Regions from separate parts of the Pseudarthrobacter cellobiosi genome, predicted to be linked through region 2. Evidence: predicted binding sites of a transcription regulator. Region 2 holds the regulator's gene; the other holds the start of a gene.
The links. Region 2 encodes LexA, which represses DNA repair genes until DNA is damaged. Its sites were predicted from a motif close to TCGAACANNTGTTCGA; they were not measured.
Positions count from the first base shown of each region.

Region 1: a site for LexA is predicted at 1,896-1,911, ahead of NG701_RS00930 (DUF6504 family protein). Genes of this name have one in related genera too.

Region 1 covers NZ_JAMXBK010000013.1:39,333-42,738, reverse strand. Annotated here, with positions in the region: gene NG701_RS00935 (DNA polymerase III subunit alpha) at 1-1,505, opposite strand, end outside; gene NG701_RS00930 (DUF6504 family protein) at 1,502-1,837, opposite strand; gene NG701_RS00925 (hypothetical protein) at 1,992-2,381, shown strand; gene NG701_RS00920 (chorismate mutase) at 2,435-2,755, opposite strand; gene NG701_RS00915 (VOC family protein) at 2,775-3,197, shown strand; gene NG701_RS00910 (SOS response-associated peptidase) at 3,222-3,406, opposite strand, start outside.
Region 2 covers NZ_JAMXBK010000018.1:44,439-47,844, forward strand. Annotated here, with positions in the region: gene NG701_RS03930 (histidinol-phosphate transaminase) at 1-554, opposite strand, end outside; gene NG701_RS03935 (LysM peptidoglycan-binding domain-containing protein) at 633-1,073, opposite strand; gene lexA (transcriptional repressor LexA) at 1,423-2,169, shown strand; gene NG701_RS03945 (ATP-dependent DNA helicase) at 2,244-3,406, opposite strand, start outside.

The DNA.
Region 1 (3,406 bases), on a different contig from region 2:
CGGAATTTCCGGGCCGAAAAACGCCACAGCTGCTTGGCGATCTCACCGACGTCGTCATCGTCCATCCCCAGGGCCATCCCGGCGTCGCGGACGGCACCGCGGGCGCGGTACCCGTTCTGCATGCTCATCAGCGTGACGCGCTCGGAACCAAAGCGGTCAAAGATCCGCCGATACACGTTGTGCCGTTCGGCGCTTTCGACGTCGATGTCGATGTCCGGCAAGGTGGCCCGGTCCCGGGACAGGAAGCGTTCGAAGATCAGGTCATGTTGCAGGGGGTCCACCTGGCTGACATCAATCAGGTAGTTGACCAGGCTGGAAGCACCGGAACCGCGGGCGGCTGCCCTGACCCCCATGTCCATGATCATCCGGGAGACCTCCGCGACCGTGAGGAAATAGGAGGAAAACCCGAGGTTCCTGATGATCCCCAACTCGTGCTCCAGCCGCGAGCGCATGTCCTTGTGGGCTGAGCCTGATATTCCGGGGAACCGCCTGCTGATCCCGGCCTCGCAGCGCTGTGCCAGTTCAACGTGCGGGTCCTGGCTGATGCCAATGACCGAGGCCTCGGGGACCACCGGCTGCTTCCATCCCATGTCAGTCACCGGGTCAATCCGGCAGAAGTCGGCGAGCGCCTCGGTCTGTGCCATCAGCTGTTTGAGGTCTGCTGCGCCATACCCTGCGGCGCGGATGATTTCCTTGCCGAGCTGGAGCATCTGCGTCGATGATTTGAGCCAGGCCTGCCCGTTGGGCTGGAGCAGCGGTTCGGCCGCGAGTTCGGGGAGGGACTTCAGCGTCCGGGCGGAGTCGAGTACGTCAGCTGTGGCGGCCCCGTCCTCTGCGCAGTAGCGGACCGCATTGGTGAGCACGGCCGGCACGTGGTGTTCTTCCGCGAGTTTAAGCATTCGGACTGCGTGGGCGGTGCTCAGGGGCGCTCCGGGGGCAGTGAGCTGGGAGACGACTTCCGCCACCAGGGTTCTGGGGGGCATGGCGTCCAGCCAGCGTTTGAAAAGGGTGCGCGGACGGAGGTAGCGCCGGCCGCTCATGGCCCGTCCGACGTCGGAATCCGGGCCGATCAGGACTGTCAGGACCGGTTTCAGGGTTTTGGGGTCGAGCGTGCGGGAGGCGAGTTCGGCGCGGGTGACCGCCACCGGCACCGCTCCCCCGGCTTTGCCGGAGGTGCGGGCATGGGCATCGGACACCAGCCGGCACAGGGCGCGGTAGCCCGCCCCGTTGTTGTGGCCGCGGGCGAGCACCACCACCCTGCCAGCGAGCTGGGTGCGGTGGTCGCCGTCGTCGTCGAAAACCGCAAGGTCCACTCCCACGATGGGGTCGATGCCGGCTTCCATGCAGGCTTTGAGGTGTTTGATGGTGCCGTAGAGGCCGTCCCGGTCCGTGCAGGCGAGCGCGGTTGCGCCGTCCGCGGCGGCAACCTGGGCCAGTTCGTCGGGCCAGGCCACGCCATAGTGTGCGCTGAAGGCCGTGGAAACGTGAAGGTGGGAGAAGCTCATGCTGTTTGGGGCCGGAGTGCGTCGTGGATCCGCAGGAGCCTCCAGCGGCCGCTGCCGACATGCCTGCTCAGGTCCAGGGTGAGCGGCTCCCCCGTATCCCGGGGGGCGGCACTCCGCGGGTCCGCCCGCACTTGGACGCGCCAGATTTCGTGGTCCACCAGTCCCGGCCCGCTGCCCAGGGGCGCACGGCGTACCTCGGCCCACCACTGCCGGCGTTCATACCACCGGACAGGCTCGGCGCACACCGTGTAGTGGCGCCCGGCCCACTGGAGTTTCAGCGGCTGGCCAGCGGGGGTGCAGACGACGTCCACGGACTCGCTGAACATACCCATGGGCGCCTCCCGGAACTGAACGGAGCTGATGCAAAATGCTGATGCAAAAGCAAGGTATTCGAATACATGTTCGAATAAATCCAGTCTACGACGACGCTCCGACAAAACCTAGACAGGGGTGGACGGACGGGCAGCAGGGGGGCAGGATGGTGCCATGAGCTCCCAAAGCGCACTCCTCAAGAACGTAAGCATCAAGGCCCAGGACGCAACACTCGTGGCAACCTTTGATATCGACGGCAACATCCCGGGGGCAGGTGCGTACGTGGTGGGACTTGTGGCGGCCAGCCCTGACTACTCATCACAAAGACGGCTGGGGATTGAGTTCATGAACGGGGAGGCCATCGCCTTCTACTCGTTCAGCCACGACCAGAGTGCCGAGGAAAACTATGATCTTGCCGGCGTGACGCATTCCGGCAACACCATCACGGGGAATTTCCCCATCGCGGCCGTCCACGGCCTGGGCAAGGGCCACATCATGTCGGCTTTCAGCGAGGCTGACGGCCGGGAGTTCCAGTCGGGCGTCGCCGTCGAGGAAGCGCTCTAGTAAGCACGGGGCAGGTGCTGCCGGAACCATGTCCGGACAGCACCCGGGCGGCATCAGCTGCTTTCTTTGTGGACTTTCATTTCGAGTTCAATGAACCCCGAGATCATGGCCCGGTAGGTTGATTCCACAATGTCCGGATCAATGTCCTTCTTTTCCGCGGCGGCCCGGACATGCTCGATCACCCGTTCGACCCGGCCGGGGGCGCGGACTTCAGCGTCGTCCCCCTTCAGGGTTCCGGCGATCCGGATCAGGCGTTCGCGCCGCGCAATGAGCGTGACAATCTGCTCGTCAACTTCGTCGACCGCAATCCGAACGGCAGCGAGCTGTTCTTTGTCGGCCAAAGCGTCCCTATCGTTTCCTTGAATTGTTGCCATCTTCTGACAGTATCGAAGCATGCAGCCCAGAGTCGACTTCATCTCACTAGGCGTTCGCAGTGTTGACGCCTCCCGCCGGTTCTACGCGGAAGGTCTCGGCTGGCCTGTCCACCGCGAGTTTCCCGGCGATGTGGTGTTCATCCAGGTCAACCACGGCCTCATCCTTTCCCTGTGGGACGCCGCGCAGATGCACGCCGAGGCGGGGGTAGGTGCCCCCGGCCCGGTCCCCTGCATCACGCTCAGCCACAACCTGCCCAGCACTGAGGCGGTGGACCGGGTCATGGCGGAGGCGGCATCGGCCGGGGCCACTATCGTCGCCGCGCCCGTCACCCAGCCCTGGGGCGGGTACAGCGGCTATTTCGCCGATCCGGACGGCTTCCGCTGGGAGATTGCCTATAACCCCACCTGGACAGTGGACGACGCCGGCAAGGTCACCGTTTAGGGGCATGTCGCCCCGAGTGCCAATTTAGAACAAGGCTTCCACCGGCCGGATGAGTTCCGGGGAGTTGTTGCGTACGTTGCCCACCTCGGTGCCGACCGAATCCACGTGCCAGTCGGCCGCGACTTCCTTCACGTGGGCCCGGACCAGGTCCACGAGGAAGGCGGCGTCATCAATCTGCGGATCAAGCCACGACGCAGTTGTTGCCCGGT
Region 2 (3,406 bases):
TAGACGGCCTCCACGACGTCCAGGCCCAGCCCAGTGCCGGTGGGATTGTTCGGCGAGCAGAGGAAAACGATGTTGGGCTGAAGCTCTTTGACCTGCAACGCGGCCGACTCGGCACTGAGCCCGTAATCGTCGGCCCGCTGCCCGACGATGTACCCGGTGTCCGTGCCGCTGGCCAGGAGCGGATACATGGAGTACGTGGGCGGGAATCCCAGGGCCGTCCGCCCGGGTCCGCCGAAGGCCTGGAGAATCTGCTGGAGGACCTCGTTGGACCCGTTGGCCGCCCAGATGTTGGTGGCATCCAGACCGTGGCCGAGATATTCGGCCAGCGCTTCCCGGAGTTCGGTGAACTCACGGTCCGGGTAGCGGTTGAGGCCCGCCGCGGCTTCCGTCACGGCCACGCTGATCGCGGCCCGGACGTCCGCCGGGACGCCATGGGTGTTTTCGTTGACGTTCAGCAGGATAGGTACATCCAACTGCGGGGCACCGTACGGGGTCAGTCCGCGGAGGTTGGTCCGGAGGGGAAGTCTGTTCAGACGCTCTAGCTGGTCATTCACCTGAACAGTTTAGGTCCGAAGCAGACGGCCGGAAAATGTGACGGCCTGCGGCGGCACACGCCCGAGCCCGCAGGCTCTTTACCTGGTGGGGACGAAGAGCTGCTGTCCGGGGACAACGCCGCCGGCGGAAAGGTTGTTCAACTGGGCAATATCCGCGATGACATCACGGGGATCACGCTCGGGCGCAACGGTACTGGCGATGGCCCAGAGTGACTGGCCGGCCTGCACCGTGACCGAGACTGTTGGCGTTAGCGACAGGTCGGCGGCAGAATCGGCGGCCTTTGCCGGGGCGTTGAGGAAACCTGCCAGGGAAAGCAGGATTGCGGCAAGAATCACCAGCGGGATGCCGATGAAGACAATCCGGCCCCTGCGGGTCAGGCGCAGCGGCGGCAACGGTTCCCTGCGCTGCCTTGGCGCCGAACCCGACGTCGAAACGGGTGCGGACCACTGCCGCGAGGTGAGGTCCTGCACGGAAATGAACTGCGGACGCGAGTCCTGCGAAGCAGATAAAGCTGACATGAAATGAGCCCTCCTGGACCATACTGTGCTGCCCGGCGCGCCCTCCGCGTCCACTTGCCGGTACCGGCCTGAGCCGTCCATAAATTCGAATATTCGAATCCGCAAGCAACGAGTAGAACACATGTTCGAACTTTGCTTCTTCATTTTTAGCACTTATCAACGAATATTGTCGAGACTCGCTAGAACAAATGTTTGAAAAAGCCCTGTGGCTGGCCTACGTTTGGATGAAAGAACAACCACCTCTGTAGTTGATCAGCAGGGTCTGACAATCAACTCCGACACCAGCCCCGGGGCGTTCCAGGCACCAGCGGCCGGAGCGGAGCCGGGCAACCGAAAGGCATTGGCGAACATGGCAGCACCAGCCGCCGAGGGCAAGGCGACACCGCAGCGCCGCCAACCCCCACGGACTCCCAAGGGGCTCACCGCCCGCCAAAAGAAGATCCTTGAAACCATCCAGCGCTCGGTGAATGAAAACGGCTATCCGCCGTCGATGCGTGAAATCGGTGACACCGTGGGCCTGGCGAGTTTGTCGAGCGTGACCCACCAGCTCTCGCAACTGGAGAAGCTGGGATACCTTCGCCGGGACCCCAAGCGTCCGCGCGCCATGGAAGTCCTGATGCCGTTGACGCTTGACGGCGGGTCCCCTAAGGCGAACGGGACAACCAAGCCCTCAGTCCTGCACGGCATCGGCGGGACGGTCACCGAACTTCCCTCTGCCATGGACACCGCGATGGTGCCGTTGGTGGGCCGGATCGCGGCCGGCGGGCCCATCCTTGCTGATCAGGTTGTGGAAGACGTGATGCCCCTGCCTCGGCAGCTCGTGGGCCAAGGTGAGCTCTTTATGCTGCGCGTGGCTGGCGACTCCATGGTGGACGCTGCCATCTGCGACGGCGACTGGGTAGTGGTCCGACGGCAGGCAGACGCCTCCAACGGCGATATTGTCGCGGCACTGCTGGACGACGAAGCCACCGTCAAGACCTTCCGCCAGCGCGATGGCCACACGTGGCTGTTGCCGCAGAACACCCAGTACGAGCCCATCCTGGGCGATCACGCCACGATCATGGGCAAGGTCGTCTCGGTACTGCGGTCGCTATAGGATGCCAGCTGGCGCTTCACGCGCTGGCTAGGACGGGCTCTGGCTTGTAGGACCCGCGCAGGGTCCGCGCTCAGTCAGGCGCCTTTCCCGGCCAGCCTTTCCAGCGCTGCGAACGCTGTCTTCCGGTCCGTGGTGGGCCAGAACGGCGGCAGCGCGGCGCGGAGGAATCCGGCGTAGCGCTCGGTGGCAAGCCGGGAATCAAGCACGGCCACCACGCCTTTGTCTCCGGTGGAACGGATCAGCCTTCCCGCGCCCTGGGCCAGGCGGATGGCCGCGTGGGTCGCCGATACCGCCATAAAGCCGTTTCCGCCGGCCTGCGCAACGGCGCGGGACCGTGCGGTCATCAACGGATCATCCGGCCGCGGGAACGGAATGCGGTCAATCACCACAAGCCGGCATGATCCGCCCGGAACATCAACACCCTGCCACAGGGACATGGTGCCGAACAGGCAGGTATCTGGCTCGTCCGCGAACTGCTTCACCAGTGCCGTCATGGTGGAGTCGCCTTGGCAGAGAATGCTGAGGCCGAGCCGGGGACGCATCGCCTCCGCGGCTTCCTCAGCGGCACGCCGCGACGAAAACAGGCACAGGGCGCCGCCGCCGGACGCCCGGATCAGCGCCTCAAGTTCATCGAGGGCCTCCGGCGACGCCCCGCGGCCTGGCTTGGGGAGGTGCCCCGCGACGTAGAGGATCCCCTGTTTGGGATAGTCAAAGGGTGACCCGACGTCTATCCCGGTCCAGCTCGGTGCGCCCTCCCCCACCAGCCCCAAACCGCCGGCGGCCGGTTCAAAGGCTGAGCCGATGGCAAGCGTCGCTGAGGTCAGCACCACGGTGTGGCCGGCAAACAGCCCTTCGCGGAGCTTGCCGGCAACGCTGAGCGGCGCGATGTTGATCAAGGCCGGCGCAGACTCGTCGGGCTGCGCATAGCCCTGTTGCGGGTCGAAGGAACTTGCCCGGGAAAACCACACTACTTCACGGTTTTCCCGGGCCACGATCAGCCGTTCACACAGTTCGAGGATCAGCATCAGGCGTGAGCGCGCTAGTTGCCGCCCGCCGTCGGCCGTTTGGCTGCCGTCACCCTTGGAGTCGGACAGGGCAGCGCGGCAGGCCTCACGCAGCTGGTCCACGCAGTCCAGCTGTTCGTCGTTGAGGCCATTCGGGAGCAGCCCGTTGGGCACGCCGGCCAAGGCGAGTTCCAGGTTGGCGGCAGCTGCGTTGAGGGCATCCACAGTGATGG